2 regions of the Streptococcus sp. ELY_86 genome follow, and region 2 is predicted to be linked to the other one. Evidence: predicted binding sites of a transcription regulator. Region 2 holds the regulator's gene; the other holds the start of a gene.

Region 1 (10,461 bases), on a different contig from region 2:
TGGGAAGATACGCGGCTGAAGCCAATGCCCTGTTTGGAATGGGCTATGAAATTTACGCTCTGTTTTTGCTGATTTCAACGGTTGGCATTCCGGTTGCTGTTGCCAAGCAGGTCTCCAAGTACAACACACTGGGAGATCCGCAAAAGAGTACCTATTTGGTTCGTAAAATCCTGCATTTTATGCTGCTGTTAGGATTTATCTTTGCCCTTATCATGTATTTGGGGTCCCCTTTTTTTGCTTCCCTCAGCCGCGGAGGAAAAGATCTGGTGCCGGTTCTTAGAAGCCTGACACTGGCTGTTCTCGTCTTTCCTTCCATGAGTGTTCTTAGAGGGTTTTTCCAAGGATTTAACAATCTGAAGCCCTATGCCATGAGCCAGATTGCTGAGCAGGTTATCCGTGTGATCTGGATGCTGCTGACAGCCTTTTTCATCATGAAAATGGGATCCGGCAATTATGTCGAAGCTGTCACGCAGTCCACGTTTGCTGCCTTTGTAGGGATGTTTGCCAGTATTGCCGTGCTCATTTATTTCCTGTGGAAAAATGACTTACTGGCAGTTCTTTTTGGCAAAAAGCCTGACAGCATCGTGATTGATACCAAGGATCTTCTTATTGAAACGATCAAGGAAGCCATTCCTTTTATCATCACAGGATCGGCCATTCAGGTTTTCAAGCTGATTGATCAGTTTACTTTTGGCAACACCATGGCTCTTTTTACCGCCTATTCCAATAGAGAATTAAAGGTGATGTTTGCCTATTTCTCAACGAATCCAGGCAAGGTAACCATGATTTTGATTGCGGTTGCGACAGCCATTGCCGGTGTCGGTATCCCTTTGTTGACGGAAAACTTTGTCAAAAAGGACAGAAGAGCTTCCGCTCGTTTAGTGGTTAACAATCTGCAAATGCTGATGGCCTTTATTGTTCCGGCTATTGCGGGCTCTCTTATTTTGGCTAAACCGCTCTATACGGTTTTTTATGGTATTCCGCAGGGACAGGCCTTGGGTTTGTTTGCAGCGTCTCTTTTGCAGACAGTCATTTTAGCTGTTTATACTGTTTTAGCCCCCATGCTGCAGGCTTTGTTTGAAAATCGCAAAGCAATCAGATATTTTGTATACGGAGTTATCATTAAATTGCTTTTGCAGGTTCCCCTGATTTATCTGTTTCATGCTTACGGCCCGATTATTTCAACAAGTCTTGCCTTGTTAGTGCCTATTGTGCTCATGTATCTGCGTATTCACAAAATAACAGGCTTTAGCCGCAGGGCTGTCAGAAGGACAAGTCTGTTGGTCCTTATTTTAACCGCTCTGATGAGCCTTGCTGTTGCTGTTTCTGCTTGGCTGCTCAGCCTCTTCTTAGCTGACAGCGGCAGACTGCCAAGTCTTATCTATGTTTTTCTGATAGGCTGCGTAGGTATAGCTGTCTACGGTATCTTAGGGCTTATGACTCACTTGTTGGATAAGATGCTGGGAGAAAAAGCTCAGGTTCTTCGTCAAAAACTGCATCTGGAATAATCTAAACTTCTTATCCCCCGGCAGCTCAGGCTGACGGGGGATTTTTTGCTCAGTCACAGGAGTATCATCGCAGCTATAGTTATTTTTTATAGCCGACTATTAAGAAATAGAATAGCGGCAAAGACCGCTGCAGCAAGGAATAAGTGGTAAAATAAACTCATTAGGTTTGAAAGGCAAAAACTATGACGGACAATGATAAAGATTATAAATTAGAAACCATTTTAGCCCATGCAGGCATTAATACAGATAAAACAACAGGTGCTTTGATTGCGCCCATTCATTTTTCAACGACTTACCAGCATCCGGAATTTGGTCAGTCTACCGGTTTTGATTACACGCGGACTAAAAATCCTACCCGCGCTGTCTTAGAAGAAACGCTGGCTAAGATTGAAAAAGCAGACCATGCGATTGTAACAGCATCCGGTATGGCAGCTCTGGTGCTGCTTTTTAATGGCTTTCCTGCCGGCAGCAAAATTGTTGCTGCGCGTGATTTGTATGGCGGCTCTTTTCGCTGGTTTAACGAGCAGGAAGCAAAGGGGAGATTTTCCTTTACCTATGCCAATACGGAAGATGAGCTGATTGCAGCTGTTTCAGATGACACTGATTATGTCTATATCGAAACACCAACCAATCCCCTGATGATTGAATTTGATATCAAGAAGATTGCCCAGACTGCACATGCTCACGGTGCCAAAGTGATTGTTGATAATACCTTTTACAGTCCGATTTATCAAAATCCCATCCCTTTGGGAGCTGATGTTGTCCTGCATTCGGCTACCAAATACCTGTCGGGTCACAATGATGTCTTAGCCGGAGTTTTGATGACCAGCAATCAGGACATTTATGATAAACTGTTTTACGATCAAAACACCACGGGACCAACGCTGTCGCCTTTTGATGCCTATTTGCTCATGCGCGGCCTCAAAACATTAAAACTGCGCATGGAAAAGTCAACACAAAATGCCAAGGCGATTGCAGCCTATTTGGAACAATCACCCGCAGTCAAAGATGTTTTCTACACCGGCAAGGGAGGCATGGTCTCTTTCAAAGTAGCTGATGAAGACAGGATTCCGGAGATTATTAACGGCTTAGAGGTCTTTACTTTTGCGGAAAGCTTAGGCGGTATTGAAAGTCTGATTACCTATCCGGCAACGCAGACACACTTGGATATACCTGCTCAGGTCCGCCATTCTTACGGTCTGACGGATGATTTGCTGCGGCTGTCAATCGGAATTGAGGACGCAGAAGACTTGATCAATGATTTAAAAACGGTTTTAGAAACATAGGAGATAAAAATGAGTCAATTTGATTTTACAACAGTGCCTGATCGCATCAAAACGCACTCGGTAAAATGGCAGGAAGTCCAAAAGGACAAGGAGCTGCTGCCTTTATGGGTAGCAGATATGGATTTTTTAGCTTTTCCAGAAATGCAGGCTGCTATTCAGCGCTATGCCGATTTTGGCGTTTACGGCTATCCTTATGTTTGGGATGGTGTAGTTGAAGCGATTCAGGATTGGGAAAAAACTGAACATGGCTATCAGGTGGATAAGAAAGCCATTGTCCTTATTGAAGGTGTCGTCCCTGCTATATCAGTAGCCATTCAGGCCTTTACTCAAGAGAAAGATGCAGTTCTCATCAATACGCCGGTCTATCCTCCCTTTGCCCGTTCTGTCAAGCTCAACAACCGCCGCTTGATTGAAAATTCTTTGGTGGAAAGAAATGACCATTTTGAAATTGACTTTACCCAATTAGAAAAAGACATCGTAGAAAATCAGGTCAAACTTTATCTCTTTTGCAGTCCCCACAATCCAGGGGGACGGGTCTGGACATCTGAAGAATTGCGAAAAGTAGCTGAACTGTGCCAAAAGTATGGTATTATTCTTGTTTCAGATGAGATCCATCAGGATTTAGCCCTGTTTGGTCATAAACACTACAGTATCAATACCGTCGGCGACTTTGGGCAGTTTAGTCTGATTCTTTCCAGTGCGACTAAAACCTTTAACGTAGCCGGAACGAAAAATAGTTTTGTCATTATTGAAAATCCGGCATTGCGAGCTCAGTTCAAGAAACGGCAATTAGCCAATAATCAGCATGAAGTGCCGACGATCGGCCTTATAACAACAGAAACAGCCTTTCGTTACGGCAAACCCTGGCTGACGGAATTAAAAGCGCTTCTGGAAAAACACAGCGATTTTCTCGCGGACTATTTGGAGCAGCATACTAAAATTAAGGTCATGAAGCCGGAAGGAACCTATCTCGTATGGCTGGATTTCTCAGCCTATAACTTATCAGACGAGGAGCTTCACAAAAAAATCAAAGAAGAAGCCAAGCTTATTCTCAATGTCGGATCGACCTTTGGCAAGGAAGGAGCAGGCCATGCCCGCCTCAACCTCGCTGCTCCCACAGCTGTCCTGCAGGAAGCTTGTGAGCGCTTAGCTAAAGTTTTTCCAAAATAAACAGCAGTTGAGCTGATAAAAAGCACTGAACCCTCCTTTTCAGCAGTGTCAAGGAGAGCCAGTGCTTTTTTGGGTTGGTTTTTAGAATGAGAATGTAGGTTAACTTTTATTAAAAAACAATAATAATGATTCGAAAAATTACGGTTTGTTTCGCAGTGTTGTTATTTGTGTTAAATGTTACAAAATATCTTGTGAAAGAAAAATATAAACGTTAAAATATTCACGTAATTTCAAAAAGGAGATTTTTATGCATACATCAAGTTTGAATTCAATGGCTTTTGATAACTTTGAAGCAATAGGTCTGGATTATCTGTCTATTGTTGATGGTGGAAGCTTTAGTTGGAGAGGTTTCAGCGACGCAATTGGTGTGGGTGGACTTGGAGGAGCAGCTGCTGGAGCAGCTCATGGAATATATACTGGTGCAATTGGCGGTACCTCGGTCTGTCCTGGTGTAGGGACTGTAACAGGGGCAGTGGCATGTGGTGTAGGAGAAGGATTTATAGGAGCTGTAACTGGCGCAATTGGTGGTGGGGTGACCTACTTAGCCCATGAATATTTATGATAGGATATCAATATGGAGTACTTTATCGTTGGAGCAATTACAGCACTGCTTGTATTAACGCTCTTAAATCTAAAGAATCGTAAAAAATAATGAATTGGCTTGGTGGTGCACTGACCAAAGCAGGTGTATATTGAATTCATTTAAAAGTATCAGCACAAATTTTAGAAAAGGTGATGTTAGTTTATGAGCATAATTCGGTTCATTTTAGTCTTGCTTGCTCTTTGTGTCCTGGCACTTGTTTCTTACCGCAGTAAAAACATAGTGATCAGGTTGTAGACAAACTCCCAAAACTAAATTCTCTCTAAAATTTTATCATAGAATAGTATCACTTTTCATTTTTTATAAGATGATATAGAAACGATCAAAGCCTAACCCGATACTTTCCGATGTAGCAAAAGAGGCAGAAACATTGAGTTTCTGCCTCTCGGAGATTTTGAGACCTAGGCTCAAAATCTTAATTGAACACGGGCTGCGGATTGTGGCAAAAAGATGAGTCCGCCTAGAATCTTAACGATTCCGCGTCGAACTCCCTATTTTGCCTTTATCCGCAGACGCCCCTTGTATCTTGAACTTAGGTATGGAATTCCGAAGGAAGTCGCTATGACGATTGCCGTTAGAAATCGATACTATTTCTAACGGCAATCTAATGCAAAACCTAGTCAAGAGCTATAGCCTTGGCGTTTGGTTTTGCCGTCCGTGCTACCTAAGGAAAGTATCATAACAAAATATTACTTTTTGAGAAAATAGACTTTTTCTTCAGTCTGAGTGATTTCATTTATCTGTGTCATCATTTTGCTTGGTCTGTTTGGTTATTATCTCTTGCATTAGTAAAAGCAGAGGTATTTTCAAACTTTAATCCTGTATCCATGGAGGCAATCCTAAAAAAGCCCGCTGACTTTTCACAAAAGTTAGTGGGTTTTATGCTATAATAAAAAGAAATAAATAGAAGGCGGTTTTTCCTATGGGTAAATTTCAAGTTATTTCGCATCCACTGATTCAGCATAAACTCTCTATTTTACGGCGGGAAGATACATCAACCAAGCATTTTCGCGAACTGGTAAATGAGATTGCTATGCTTATGGGTTACGAAGTTTCCCGCGAATTGCCACTGGAAGAAGTGGAAATAGAAACACCGATTACAAAGACGGTTCAAAAACAGCTGACAGGTAAAAAGTTGGCCATTGTTCCCATTTTGCGTGCCGGTATCGGCATGGTTGACGGTCTTTTAAGTTTGGTTCCGGCCGCTAAAGTCGGTCATATCGGTATGTACCGTGATGAAGAAACCTTGGAGCCGGTAGAGTATCTGGTAAAACTTCCTGAGGACATTGATCAGCGGCAGATTTTTGTGGTGGATCCGATGCTTGCAACCGGAGGCTCAGCCGTTTTGGCTATTGATTCTCTGAAAAAACGCGGAGCAGCAAACATTAAGTTTGTCTGCCTTGTTTCAGCTCCCGAAGGCGTCAAAAAACTGCAGGAAGCCCATCCGGACATTGACATCTATACGGCTGCTCTGGATGAACATCTCAATGCAAAAGGTTATATTGTTCCGGGTCTCGGCGATGCGGGCGACCGTCTCTTTGGAACCAAATAAGCAGTAATCTTCTGATAAAAATAGGAAAAAGCAGACTGGTTGCTAATCTTTTCGGCCGGTCTTGCCTTTATTTTGTACTGAAACTGCTGAACGGAGAAAAGTTCCAAAAATGTGAAGTAAATATTTGACCTTTTTTGACCAATGAGATATAATAACTCCAAGATTGAATTAAAGGAGAAAAACAATTATGATTCCTGTAGTTATTGAACAAACAAGCCGTGGAGAACGTTCTTATGACATCTATTCACGCCTTTTAAAAGATCGTATTATTATGCTGACTGGCCCGGTTGAAGACAATATGGCTAATTCCATCATTGCTCAGCTTCTTTTCCTGGATGCACAGGACAATACCAAAGATATCTATCTTTATATTAATACACCGGGCGGTTCTGTTTCAGCTGGTTTAGCAATTGTTGATACCATGAATTTCATCAAATCAGACGTTCAGACCATTGTTATGGGAATAGCAGCGTCAATGGGAACAATCATTGCATCCAGCGGTACCAAGGGCAAACGTTTCATGTTACCGAATGCTGAGTACCTTATTCATCAGCCAATGGGCGGTACAGGCGGCGGTACGCAGCAGACAGATATGGCTATTGCAGCTGAGCAGCTCTTAAAAACGCGTAAGAAACTGGAAAAGATTTTGTCAGATAACTCCGGCAAGACCGTTAAGCAGATTCACAAAGATGCTGAACGCGACTACTGGATGGATGCCGAAGAAACCCTCAAATACGGCTTCATCGATGAAATTATGGAAAATAATGAACTGAAGTAAGGCTGATTGCAGCAAGACTTCTCTTAGAAAATAAAAACGGATGAGAGCAAACCTAGCGGCTTTCATCCGTTTTTTTGTTGAAAAGGTCTAACAAGTTTAAGAGAAAAGACGAAGCCGGAATTTTTTGATATAATGGCATTATGTTAAAAATTGATGATCAGCTGTTGGCTATAGACGAAGCTCTTGATGATGTGATTGCAGCTTTTTTAGAGTTAGAAACCGTTAAGGCTTACAAGGCGGCTGCAAAAGCAGTTTCATCAGATGAAGACCTGCAAGCAAAAATCACTGCTTTTCAGGAGTTAAAAGAGGACTATGACAGGCAGCAGTCTTTTGGGAAATACCGGCCGGAAGTCAGTCAGTTAAAAAAAGAAGTCCTGAGGCAAAAACGGCAGCTGGACCTCGATGATAAAATTGTCGCTCTAAGGAGGGCTGAAGTAGACCTGCAGACTGTTTTAGCTGAGATGTCTCAAAAGATAGCAGCAGCTATTTCACCGGATATTTTTGTCGATACAGGACTGCCCTTAGCACCTCATAAGCCACCCCATGAGATGGGGCGCGGAAAAAACATCAAAGAAGGATAAGAAAATGTTTGAAAAAACCAAGCGATTAGGCATTGTTGTTTATCTGTATTACAACCGTGATGCCAGGAAACTGAACAAATACGGAAATATACTCTACCATTCCCACCGCATGCGCTATTTGGTGATTTATGTGGATCAAAGAGATGCTGATGCCGTCATTGAAGAGCTTCAGAATCTTAAGTTTGTAAAAAAAGCTGTTCCGTCCCATTTAGATGATATTGATCAGGATTTTGTCGGCAGTTTGCTGCGGTAAAGACAGTCTGCAAAAAATAAGAAAATATGCTTGACAATTTTCAGATAATTCAGTATTCTTATTGATGACTATAATTTAAGATAATTTTAAGGAGAAAACAATGAAGAAAAAATTGGCTCTAGCAGCTCTTTCTTTTGTCAGTGCAGCTGTTCTTGCAGCTTGTGGTTCTGCACCGGGCAGCTCATCAGGCGCTGCCGGCAATAAAATCGGAGATACCGTAAAAATCGGCTACAACCTTGAACTGTCAGGGGATGTAGCGGCTTATGGACAGGCTGAAAAACACGGTGCTGATCTTGCTGTTGAGGAAATCAACAAGGCAGGCGGTGTTGACGGCAAAAAGCTTGAAGTTGTCTCCAAGGATAATAAATCAGATAATGGCGAAGCGGCAACCATTTCAACCAACCTTGCAACTCAAAGCAAGGTCAATGCTATTTTAGGTCCGGCAACATCCGGTGCGACAGCTGCAGCCAGCCCAAATGCTAATGATGCTGCAGTACCGCTTGTAACACCATCCGGAACACAAGACAGCCTGACTTACTCCAAAGGCAAGGTACAGGATTTTGTTTTCCGTACAACTTTCCAAGACAGTTTCCAAGGGAAAATCATTTCAAAATATGCTACAGATACGCTGAAAGCTAAAAAGGTTGCTCTTTACTATGATAAATCAAGCGACTACGCTCAAGGTATTGCCGATTCATTCAAGAAAGCATATAAAGGAAAGATTACGGTTGAAGATACTTTCCAAGCGAAAGACCAAGATTTCCAAGCAGCTCTTACAAAATTCAAAGGAAAAGATTTTGATGCCATCGTTATCCCCGGCTACTACACTGAAACTGGTTTGATTACCAAGCAGGCACGTGATATGGGACTTAATCAGCCGATCTTAGGCCCTGACGGATTCAATGACGCTAAGTATATTGAAGGTGCCGGTGCAGCTAATACAAACAATGTTTACTATGTATCTGGTTATTCAACAAAAGTTGATTTAACGAGCAAGGCGGAAAAATTCTTAAAAGCTTACAAGGCAAAATACGGTGAAGAACCAAATATGTTTGCCGCTTTGGCTTATGATTCAGTTTACATGATTGCTGATTCTGCAAAAGATGCCAAAACATCAAAAGATATGGCAGAAAAACTTGCTAAACTGAAAAACTTTGAAGGTGTAACAGGTAAGATGACAATTGATAAGAAACACAATCCTGTTAAATCTGCTGTTATGGTCGGTCTTAAAGACGGTAAGGAATCTACAGCAACAGCTGTTGAAGCCAAATAAGGCTGGCTTAAGCCTAAACAATTAAAATCTGGGGAGCCTTCTTCCCAGATATTATTTATTTATAGAAAGTTTGGTAAAATTATATGCTCCAACAACTTATAAATGGTCTTATCCTTGGGAGTGTTTATGCGCTGTTAGCCCTTGGTTATACCATGGTTTATGGAATTATCAAGTTGATTAACTTTGCCCACGGAGATATTTACATGATGGGGGCCTTCATCGGCTACTTCCTTATTACACAGTATCATCTGAATTTCTTTGTGGCTCTCGTACTGACGATGGTTTTGACAGCTGTTTTGGGGGTTGTTATCGAGTTTTTAGCTTACAGACCTCTGAGAAATTCAACACGGATTGCTGCCCTGATTACAGCTATAGGTGTTTCTTTCTTTCTTGAATACAGCATGGTCCGCCTTGTCGGTGCCAACAAACATGCTTTTCCGCAGACACTTGCCACTGTCAAATACAATTTTGGCCCAATCAGTGTCACCAATATACAGCTGATTATTCTGGGAGTTTCAATTTTCCTCATGCTGGCTCTGCAGTTTGTTGTCCAAAAGACCAAAATGGGGAAAGCCATGCGGGCAGTGTCCGTTGACAGTGACGCAGCTCAGCTGATGGGGATTAATGTTAACAGCACAATCAGCTTTACATTTGCTTTGGGATCTGCTCTTGCGGGTGCCGGCGGTGTTTTGATCGGCCTTTATTATAATTCTGTGGATCCTTTGATGGGAATGGTTCCGGGTATTAAGGCTTTCGTCGCTGCTGTTCTGGGCGGTATCGGTATTATTCCAGGTGCTGCTGTAGGCGGTTTCTTAATCGGCCTTTTGGAAACTTTCTCTGTTTCCATCGGACTTGCAAGTTACAGAGACGCTGTAGTTTATGCCGTTCTTATCATTATTCTTTTGGTAAGACCAGCGGGTATTTTAGGAAAAAATGTGAAAGAGAAGGTGTAAGCAATGAAGAAAAATTTAAAAGCAAATTTAAGCTGGCTTGCGCTGGTTCTTGTCATCTTTCTCTTTTTATCCGTTCTTATCAGTGCCGGTATCATTGATGTTTATTATACCCAAATTCTGATGGGTATCGGAATCAGCATTATTATGGCTTTGGGAACCAATCTGGTTCTTGGCTTTTCCGGTCAGCTTTCTTTGGGACAGGCCGGATTTATGGCTATCGGAGCCTATGCGACAGCTATTTTGACAACGCAAATGCCAACCTATGCCGGTTTTTACCTGTCCATTTTTGTGGGGATGGTGGTGACGGCAGTTGTTGCCTTAGTTGTTGGTATTCCTACGCTGCGCTTGACAGGGGACTATTTAGCGATCGCAACCCTTGGTGTGGCTGAGATTATCCGCAAGCTGATTGAAAACGGCGGCAGCCTGACTAATGGCTCCAGAGGTATTATGGGAATCCTGAAATATACTACTTGGCCGGTTGTCTTTATCTTTGTTGTTTTGATTAC
Region 2 (10,461 bases):
ACGCCGTTTACCGCTCAGGCCATGGAAATTCTGCAAGTGCTCAAAGCTCATGACTATGGTTCAGACGATCATTCGGCTATTGCGCGCTACTATGAATTGGTCAATGGTCAAAAATTGCAGTAACTGTGTGCAAGAGTTAAAAAGGTGAAATAAGGCATTGTTCTTTTAGTTAATAGGACAAAAGTAAAGCATAAGGAGACTTGTTTTTCTGTCTTTTGCAGAAGGCAAGTCTTTTTTATTAGCTCATTGTCAACTGCAGTGGATGATGCATGCTTTTTTGACCATAGTAAAAACACTCCTGTTCTCCGGTACACAAGATGCCGGCAGAAGTGTTTTTGTGTCTTGATTAGAGAGGCGAAGCCAAAGTCTGTAAAGTTCTTAGAGTTTTTTGCTATTTCTTTACAATAAGATTGACAGCCTCTTGAATACGTTTTTCCTGCAAAGCAGGATTGTCACTGGGCTCTTCGATGATCTGAGTCATTTTGTTGGCAATGACCAGTCCCATCGTGCGGTTGATGCTGGAACGGACGGCAGAGAGCTGCGTAATGATATCAATGCATTCTTGGTCTTCTGCCATCATTTTTTGGATGCCTCGTAACTGTCCTTCGGCTCGTTTTAGACGATTGATAATATCTTTTTGCTCTTTTTTCATGATTTTATTATACTGACTGGGGGTATTTTTGTCAAATGTGAAAACAAGAAGTGAAATAGTTGACAAGTATTTTGGGGTTGTGTTACTATCTAATCATACCCTGCGGGGTATATAGATAAAAAGGAGAAATCATGCTTGAATTGTTCAAAAAACTGTTGCCCTCTTGGGGGAAAAGTATTACAACTGCTGAATTAGAGAGTATTTTAGCTAAAAAGAAAATTACCTTATTGGATGTTCGAACACCTAAAGAATACCGGGGCGGGCATATCAAGGAAGCGCGGAATTTCCCGCTGCAAGATATTCATACCTATAAAGGAAAGAAAGCTGATCCGATTTATGTCATTTGTCAATCCGGCATGCGGAGCAAGCGGGCAGCAAGTCTGTTAAGCAAAGAAGGCTATGATGTCGTCAATGTCAAAGGCGGCATGATGTCTTATAAAGGAAAAATTATATAAATGGAGGCTAAACCTATGAAAATCGTTATTGTTGGTGGTGTAGCCGGCGGAATGTCAGCGGCAACTCGTTTACGCCGCTTGATGGAAGATGCAGAAATCATCGTTTTTGATAAGGGACCTTATGTCTCCTTTGCTAACTGCGGTCTGCCTTTTCACGTTTCCGGGGAAATAGCAGAGCGTTCCAATTTGCTAGTGCAGACACCGGAACAATTAAAGGCGCGTTTTGAACTGGATGTGCGTCCTGAGACAGAAGTTCTCTCGATCGATCCGGTTAAAAAAGAAGTGGTTGCTGTGTCAAACGGTCGGGAATATACTGAAAGCTATGACAAATTGATTTTGTCCCCCGGGGCAAAACCGTTTGTTCCGCCGATGGCAGGTTTAGATGAGGCAGAAAATGTCTTTGTACTCCGCAATATTCCTGATTTGGATAAAATTATGGCACATCTTGATGGCCTAGATGCCCGTAAAGCAACCGTCATCGGGGCTGGTTTTATCGGTCTTGAAATGGCCGAAAGTCTGGCTAAAAAGGGCTTAAAAGTAACTATCGTTGAAAAAGCACCGCATGTTTTGCCGCCATTGGACGAAGAAATGGCCGCTTTTGTGGAAGATGAACTGCTTAAAAAAGGCGTTGCTGTTTATACCAATCAATCCGCACAGGCTTTTTCTGATAAGGGTCAGGTCATTGTCTTAGAAGATGGTACAGAACTGCAGTCTGATGTGACCATTCTTTCTGTCGGTGTACAGCCCGAAAATGATTTGGCTAAGTCAGCAGGGATTGCTTTAGGCCTGCGCGGAGGTATCTTGGTAGATGAGCATTACCAAACCAATCAGCCGGATATCTATGCCGTCGGTGATGCGATTCTTGTGAAACAGCAGATTACAGGAGAAGATGCCTTGATTTCCTTAGCCAGTCCGGCCAATCGTCAGGGCCGGCAAGTGGCAGACAGTATCGCTGGTTTGCCGCGTCAAAATAAGGGAAGTATCGGCACTGCGATTGTCCGAGTCTTTGGTCTGGCAGCAGCTTCTGCCGGCTTGAGTGAACGAATGGCCCGCCAGCATTTTGAGGATGTGGCAGTTGTCCATACAACCGGCAATGATCATGCAGGCTATTACCCCGGAGCAACATCTATTACCCTAAAATTGGTTTTCAATCCCAAAACGGGTGCTATTTATGGGGCACAGGCTGTCGGACAAAAGGGAGTTGACAAGCGGATTGATATTTTGTCAACAGGTATAAAGGCCGGATTGACTGTTTTTGATCTGCCCGAGTTGGAGTTCACCTATGCTCCGCCATTTGGTTCTGCCAAGGATCCGGTCAATATGATTGGCTATGCGGCAAGTAATTTGGCTGAAGGGACGAGCGACAGCGTTCAATGGCATGAACTCAAGGATGAATTGGCAGCAGGGAAAGTTCTGCTTGATGTTCGGACAGCTTCTGAAATTGCCAACGGACGTTTTCCTAATGCCGTAACGATTCCGCTTGATGAGCTGCGGGAACGTCTAGGTGAGCTGGATAAAGATAGGGATTATATTGTAAGCTGTCACAGCGGCCTGCGTTCTTACATTGCAGAGCGGATTTTGAAACAAAATGGTTTCAAAGTACAAAATCTGGACGGAGCTTATTCACTGTACAATACGGTTAGACCACAGGAGATTATTCATGACTAAAGTTGTTGATATTAAAGAAATTGAAAAGGAATTAGAAGCAAAAGCTTTTAATCTGGTTGATGTGCGCGAGACAGATGAGTTTGCAGCAGGGCATGTGCCGGGTGCTGTTAATCTGCCCTTGAGTGAATTAGCCAGCCGTTATCAAGAGTTGGCAGCAGATAAGCCCTATCATATCATTTGTCAAATGGGCGGCCGTTCTGCACAGGCCTGTGCTTTTCTGGACAGCAAGGGGTATGATGTTACTAACATCAGCGGTGGAACAGCTGCTTGGACAGGCAGCTTAGAGCAATAAAGATGAACACTTTTCAAAAGGTCCGGAAATAGCTTAGGAACAAGCCATGATGACGAGACTTGTTTGGAATAATTAAAATTTGGAACCATAACAAAACCCTTTTTCTGTTTTATAAGTGAACAGAAAAAGGGTTTTTTGTGTCTTAAAACAGCGGCAGTAGTGACAGGCGGCAAATCAGCTGCTATGCAAGTATATCTGGGGATATTTGCGGATGAAGATTTTGTTTTGGTAGCATGGAGAAATTCCAGACTGTGCAGCTACTCAGTCATCACGGACAGCTGCCTGCGGACAGTATCAATGGTTACCTGAGCACCGATGGTAAAGGTAAACAGCGGCTGTGTATGAGCAAAATCAAGGTCATACATAACAGGAATCCTTTTTAAAACCGGATGTTTATCCAGAATAAAGCGCCAGATATCTTCAGTCATTTGAGCTTCCTTAGGAAAACGTCCAAAGACAACTGCCTGCGGGTCAGGGTAGACCTGCAAAAGAGCAGCCAGATTGCGGGCGATTTCGGTATAATGCTCTTCTTGAGCTCCCTCTAAAAAAAGAACATAGTTTTCTGGTTTAGGTGCAAATTCTGTTCCGCGTAAGAGCCCGAAAGTTGACAGATTCCCGCCGATGATGGTTCCCTGAGCCTTGCCGTCATTGTAAATTTTCCACTCGGTCGGCTTAAAATGGCGCGGCTGGCTGGGATCATACCAAGCATCGTCGGACCATTCCCTGCTGGGAACAAGGCTGTAAGAACGTCTGGTGACAGCATTGAGCCACATTCTGCTTTGGTAGTCTTGACCTTCATTCATCTTAAAACTTGAATAAGAAGGCCCCATGTAGGTTTCCATACCGGTTTTAGCATAGATGGCATTCAAAAGAGCTGTGGTATCAGAATAACCGCAGATGATCTTAGGATGATGCTTTATCAGATCATAATCCAGATAAGGAAGCAGTTCGTTGGCATTAAAGCCTCCGATGGTAGCCAAAATCGCATTAACATGGTCTTCGCGAAAGGCGTCGTGCAAGTCAGCCACGCGGCTGGCAATCGAGCTTGAATGGAGCAGGTCGCTTTCCATATAATTATTGGAAAAGGAGACGGTAAAGCCCAATTTTTCCAAGGTCCTTTTAGCGGACAAATTAGCGTTGAAGCCCCCTAAAAGCTCAATAGAGCTTGAGGGGCTGAGGACTCTGATGTGATCACCATAGGTTAGTTTTTTCATAAATCTTCCTTCCTGGACAAATGACGGTATAGGATAAACTGTTGAGGGCCTTTGACTGCCCTATCGCTAATGAAATCGCCAAAGATAGCATCGCAAGTGCTCCTTGATCCGATTTTTTGCAGCAGCGACAGATGAATCAAGGCCTTGTCAGAAATCTTTGGAAATCCTGCTTAGGGGCAAGGACTAAAAAAGCTGCCCGGCAGGCAAAAACTCATCTCAGCTATTAACAGTTTTGTCTATTTCTATTTTATCATCTTGTTGGCCATTTGGGGATACGTTTTTTGAGAATTTGAAGTTTAGTTATATTAAAACCAGTTTGTCAGGCAGGCCTTAGAGCATTGAGCAGAACGGGGGAAATTTTCTGGACAAAACAAAAACCGAGACGATAACTCTCAGTTTTACTTGTATTTTTTAAGGCGGTAGACGGATTTGAACCGACGATCAAGCTTTTGCAGAGCCGTGCCTTACCACTTGGCTATACCGCCGTAACATTCATTATTTTACCTTAAAAAATCAGTCAGGTCAAGTGAAAATCACTTGCAAATTTTGGTTTATTTTGTTATGATAGTAAGGTCGCTAGTTAGGCGATAATACTCATCTTAGACGGATTGTGACCCTGTTGCCCTTGTGGTGGGGCTGCGAGCTGAACTCTAAGAGAGGCGAAAAAACAACAAAGGAGAAATACTCATGGCAGTAATTTCAATGAAACAACTTCTTGAGGCTGGTGTTCACTTTGGTCACCAAACTCGTCGCTGGAATCCTAAGATGGCTAAGTACATCTTTACAGAACGTAACGGTATCCACGTTATCGACCTTCAGCAAACTGTAAAATTGGCTGATCAAGCTTACGACTTTGTTCGTGATGCAGCAGCTAACGATGCGGTGATCTTGTTTGTCGGTACTAAAAAACAAGCTTCAGAAGCTATTAAAGAAGAAGCAGAACGTGCTGGTCAATACTACATCAACCACCGTTGGTTGGGTGGTACATTGACAAACTGGGATACTATCCAAAAACGTATTGCACGTCTTAAAGAAATCAAACAAATGGAAGCTGACGGAACTTTTGAAGTTCTTCCTAAGAAAGAAGTTGCCCTGTTGAACAAACAGCGTGCACGTCTTGAAAAATTCTTGGGCGGTATCGAAGATATGCCTCGCATTCCAGATGTTATCTACATCGTTGACCCGCATAAAGAACAAATTGCTGTTAAAGAAGCTAAGAAACTTGGTATTCCTGTTGTAGCAATGGTTGATACCAACGCTGATCCGGATGACATTGATGTTATTATCCCGGCAAATGATGACGCTATCCGCGCGGTTAAACTGATTACAAGTAAACTGGCTGATGCTGTGATTGAAGGCCGTCAAGGTGAAGACAGTGTTGAAGCGGTTGAAGCAGAACTTGCTGCTGACGACACACAAGCTGATTCAATCGAAGAAATCGTTGAAGTTGTTGAAGGTTCAAACGAAGACTAAGTAACAGATATGGCTGTGTCAAATAAGCGAGAGAGTCTTATTTGCCCGGTCTTTGTTCATCATAATAACGTATGTAACCTAAGGGGCGGGGCCTGGCCCTCCCCTTTTAATAATTAAAATTGGAGGAATAATCATGGCAAATATTACTGCAGCTCTTGTTAAAGAATTGCGTGAAAAAACCGGTGCCGGTGTTATGGATGCCAAAAAAGCATTGGTTGAAGTTGAAGGAGACATGGACAAAGCGGTTGAGCTTTTGCGCGAAAAAGGAATCGCTAAGGCAGCGAAAAAAGCTGACCGTGTTGCTGCCGAAGGCTTGACAGGCATTTATGTTAACGGCAACGTGGCAGCTATTGTTGAAGTCAATGCAGAAACTGACTTTGTTGCAAAGAATGCTCAATTTGTTGAATTAGTTAATGAGTCTGCAAAAGCTATTGCTGAACAAAAACCTGCCAACAATGACGAAGCTCTTAAAGTGACTTTGGCTTCAGGTGAAACATTGGAAGCTGCCTATGTTAATGCGACAGCAACAATCGGTGAAAAAATTTCTTTCCGCCGCTTTGCCCTTGTTGAAAAAGCAGATGACCAAGTCTTTGGAGCTTACCAGCATAATGGCGGTAAAATCGGTGTTGTAACAGTGCTTGAAGGTGCAGACGAAGCCCTTGCTAAACAAGTAGCTATGCACGTAGCGGCAATGAATCCGACTGTCCTTTCTTATCAAGAATTGAGCGAAGAATTTATCCATGACGAATTGGCTCAAATGAACCATAAGATCGAACAAGACAACGAAAGCCGTGCCATGGTCGATAAACCAGCGCTGCCACTTCTTAAGTACGGTTCAAAACTGCAATTAACCGATGAGGTTATTGCTCAGGCCGAAGAAGATATCAAGGCTGAGCTTAAGGCTGAAGGGAAACCAGAAAAAATTTGGGATAAGATTATTCCAGGTAAAATGGGCCGCTTCATGCTTGACAACACTAAGGTTGACCAACAATACACCTTGCTGTCCCAAGTTTACATCATGGATGACAGCAAGACTGTTGAAGCTTACCTTGAATCAGTAAACGCTAAAGCAATCAGCTTTGTCCGTTTTGAAGTTGGTGAAGGTATCGAAAGAGCTGCCAATGACTTTGAAAACGAAGTTGCTGCAACAATGGCTGCTGCCTTGAATAATCAAGACTAACTGTTAATTTGAAACAGAAATAAACATCGGGATCCCTATGGGATTCCGATTTTATAATGTCATCCTGTTGCGGGCGCAGTTTTAACTGCACTCAAAGCTGCTTAAAAGGCGCCCTTATCAGAGATTTAGAACTTTCAAGGCTCTTGCTTTCCAAATGTAGTATTTTTCGGTATAATAAGGTCAGTTATAGTCAAAGTGACTGGGAAGGAGTCGAGATCATGACATCAAAAAATACGTCTGACAGTATTGAAGAATATATCAAAAAAATACTGGCTCAGTCTGGTTTTGCAGAAATTAAGAGAAGTGCTTTAGCGGACAGTTTCAGTGTTGTTCCCAGTCAGATCAACTATGTGATTAAAACACGTTTTACCGAGAGCCGCGGCTACCTTGTCGAAAGCAAACGAGGCGGCGGCGGTTATATCCGCATTGCGAAAATTCGTTTTTCAGACCAGCATCAGATGCTTAATAATCTGGAAGCAAATATTGGCGAGCAGATCAGTGAGCAGGTTTTCACCGATATTATCCAGCTCCTCTTTGATGAAAAAATTATCAGTGAGCGTGAGGGAAATATTATCCTGTCGGCTGCCGGAGATGACGTTCTGGGTGCAGACAGCCCTAAAATCCGAGCCCGTATGCTTCGTAAAATACTACAACGTTTAGACAGAAAAGGATACCATCTATGACCGATTATTCATTGAAAATGCAGGAAGTCTTCCGACTGGCTCAGTTTGAAGCTGCCCGCTTTGAAAGTGCCTATCTTGAAAGCTGGCATGTCCTCCTTGCTATGGTTGAAATTGACAGCTCAGTAGCCGGCTTGAGTTTTGCTGAATTTGGGGACGATGTCCAGTTTGAAGATTACCAGGCGGCAGCTGTTTTGGCGGTTGGACGAAGACCGAAAAAACCAAGCGGTGATATAACGCTGCTGGAGCAATCCAATGCCCTGAGCCGAACCTTGACAGAGGCTTATGCTATCAGTCAGGCAACTCATGCCAAAGAAGTGGGAACAGAGCATGTTTTATTTGCCATGCTGCTCAATCCCAATCTGCTGGCAACGCGGATTTTAGAATTGGTCGGCTTTCAAATCAAAGACGATGGCGAATCTGTCCGTCTGCTTGATTTACGCAAGGCTGTTGAACGCTATGCAGGTTTTTCAAAAGAGGATATCAAAGCCATTTTTGAAATGCGCAAGCCTAAGAAAAACAAGACGAACGGTCAGTTTTCAGATTTAATGAAACCGCCCAGCATGACAGGTGAACTGGCAGATTTCACACGGGATCTGACCGATCTGGCCCGCAAAGGACGTTTAGAGCCTGTTATCGGCCGGGAAAAGGAAATCTCGCGCATGATCCAGATTTTAAGCCGTAAGACAAAAAACAATCCGGTTTTAGTCGGTGATGCCGGAGTTGGTAAAACAGCACTGGCTTACGGTCTTGCTCAGCGTATCGTGGACAGCGCAGTGCCTTTTGAATTGGCAGATATGAAAGTCTTAGAGCTGGATATGATGAGTGTTGTAGCGGGAACACGTTTTCGCGGGGACTTTGAAGAGCGCATGAATCAGATTATTGCAGATATCGAGGCGGACGGTCACATTATCCTCTTTATTGATGAGCTGCATACCATTATGGGCTCCGGCAGCGGAATTGACAGTACGCTTGATGCGGCCAATATTCTCAAACCGGCTCTAGCGCGCGGCACGCTTAGGACAATTGGAGCAACAACCCAAGAAGAATATCAAAAGCATATCGAAAAGGACTCTGCTCTGTCCCGCCGCTTTGCCAAGGTAACTATTGAAGAGCCAAGTGAAGAAGAGGCTTACCAAATTTTGCTTGGCTTAAAGAAAAATTATGAAGACTATCACCATGTGACGATTTCTGATGGAGCTGTCAAAACGGCAGTTAGAGCAGCGCACCGTTACCTGACCGGCAAGAATTTGCCCGACTCAGCTATTGATCTCTTAGATGAGGCCAGTGCTACAGTGCAGGGATCGGTGAAAAAAGAGGCTCCTGCCTTTTTGACGGACTTGGATCAAGCCATTATTGATAAAGATATAGCTGCTGCCCGCCGCCTTTTGAAAAGAGAAGAAAAACCTCTGCTTAAAAAACGAGTGGCAGTCAGCGAAGATGCGATTTTAGAAACCCTGAGCAAACTTTCCGGAATTCCGGTAAGCAAGATGACTCAGGCAGACAGTAAAAAGTATCTCAATTTAGAAAAGGAACTGCATAAGCGGGTGATCGGTCAAGATACGGCCATTTCTGCAGTGAGCCGTGCTATTCGCCGAAATCAGTCGGGCATTCGAATCGGCAAGCGTCCGATCGGATCCTTTATGTTTCTGGGGCCTACAGGTGTCGGAAAGACAGAACTGGCCAAAGCTTTGGCAGAAGTTCTCTTTGATGACGAGTCAGCCCTCATTCGTTTTGATATGAGTGAGTACATGGAAAAATTTGCGGCCTCACGCCTCAACGGAGCTCCTCCGGGCTATGTCGGCTATGAAGAAGGGGGAGAGCTGACTGAAAAAGTTCGCAACAAACCTTATTCTGTGCTGCTTTTTGACGAAGTTGAAAAGGCTCATCCGGATATTTTTAATGTCCTTTTGCAGGTACTGGATGACGGAGTTCTGACTGACAGCCGCGGGCGGAAAGTTGATTTTTCAAATACGATTATTATTATGACCTCAAATCTTGGAGCAACAGCCCTGCGGGATGATAAGACTGTCGGCTTTGGAGCTAAGGATTTTTCTCATGATTATCAGGCTATGGAAAGCCGTATTTTAGAAGAACTCAAAAAAGCTTACCGTCCTGAATTCATCAATCGTATTGATGAAAAGGTTGTTTTCCATAATCTTACTGAGGAAAACATGCGTGATGTTGTCAAAATTATGGTGCAGCCGCTGATTTCTCATCTGGCCGAGCAAGGCATTACCCTTAAATTCCAGAGCTCAGCGCTTAAACATTTGGCGCAGATCGGCTATGATGCGGAAATGGGAGCGCGGCCGCTTCGCAGAAGTCTTCAGACCGAAGTCGAAGATAAACTGGCAGAGCTTGTTCTTTCCGGAGAGCTGGCCGGCGGTCAGACGCTGAAAATCGGTGTTCAAAAAGATAAGCTTAAATTTGATATTGTCTAATCTATGAAAAGGAGACCGGAAGAAAATTCCAGTCTCCTTATTTTATATTATACTTAGTGCAAAGCTTACAGTGTCAAGAATGAACCTGAGCGAAAATATTTTTCACCTCAGTAAGAGTCTCTGCCCGGGATACAGCAGATCTGATTTTAGCGGCACCGGATGTCCCGCGAAGATAGTGCGGTGCCAAGCCGCGGAATTCTCTGACGGCAATGGTTTCTCCTTTAAGATCGACTAAGCGTTTCAGATGGTCTTGGGCAATGTCCAGCATTTTGCTGAAAGGCAGGTTGTCTAAGACTTCTCCGGTTTCAAAATAATGGTTTATCTGAGTAAAGATATACGGATTGCTTCTGGCAGCGCGTCCTACCATAACAGCATCGGCACCTACTTCTTCAATCATAAATTTAGC

What was found. Region 2 encodes CtsR, which represses protease genes until heat stress. Its sites were predicted from a motif close to TTGGTCAAAAAAGGTCAAANA; they were not measured.
Region 1: the regulator CtsR is predicted to act here: its motif matches at 6,239-6,259, upstream of clpP (ATP-dependent Clp protease proteolytic subunit ClpP).

What each region holds. Positions count from the first base shown of each region.
Region 1 covers NZ_JBZFUK010000001.1:546,458-556,918, reverse strand. The annotation lists gene AC4HAN_RS02680 (putative polysaccharide biosynthesis protein) at 1-1,508, shown strand, start outside; gene AC4HAN_RS02675 (cystathionine gamma-synthase) at 1,691-2,794, shown strand; gene AC4HAN_RS02670 (MalY/PatB family protein) at 2,804-3,964, shown strand; gene AC4HAN_RS02665 (hypothetical protein) at 4,212-4,526, shown strand; gene upp (uracil phosphoribosyltransferase) at 5,488-6,117, shown strand; gene clpP (ATP-dependent Clp protease proteolytic subunit ClpP) at 6,305-6,895, shown strand; gene AC4HAN_RS02650 (YlbF/YmcA family competence regulator) at 7,036-7,476, shown strand; gene AC4HAN_RS02645 (YlbG family protein) at 7,481-7,729, shown strand; gene AC4HAN_RS02640 (ABC transporter substrate-binding protein) at 7,830-9,002, shown strand; gene AC4HAN_RS02635 (branched-chain amino acid ABC transporter permease) at 9,086-9,955, shown strand; gene AC4HAN_RS02630 (branched-chain amino acid ABC transporter permease) at 9,959-10,461, shown strand, end outside.
Region 2 covers NZ_JBZFUK010000003.1:25,151-35,611, forward strand. The annotation lists gene garR (2-hydroxy-3-oxopropionate reductase) at 1-123, shown strand, start outside; gene AC4HAN_RS05610 (metal-sensitive transcriptional regulator) at 392-652, opposite strand; gene AC4HAN_RS05615 (rhodanese-like domain-containing protein) at 784-1,107, shown strand; gene AC4HAN_RS05620 (FAD-dependent oxidoreductase) at 1,123-2,775, shown strand; gene AC4HAN_RS05625 (rhodanese-like domain-containing protein) at 2,768-3,067, shown strand; gene AC4HAN_RS05630 (S66 family peptidase) at 3,325-4,281, opposite strand; tRNA gene AC4HAN_RS05635 (tRNA-Cys) at 4,696-4,766, opposite strand; gene rpsB (30S ribosomal protein S2) at 4,969-5,754, shown strand; gene tsf (translation elongation factor Ts) at 5,888-6,934, shown strand; gene AC4HAN_RS05650 (CtsR family transcriptional regulator) at 7,153-7,617, shown strand; gene AC4HAN_RS05655 (ATP-dependent Clp protease ATP-binding subunit) at 7,614-10,055, shown strand; gene dusB (tRNA dihydrouridine synthase DusB) at 10,129-10,461, opposite strand, start outside.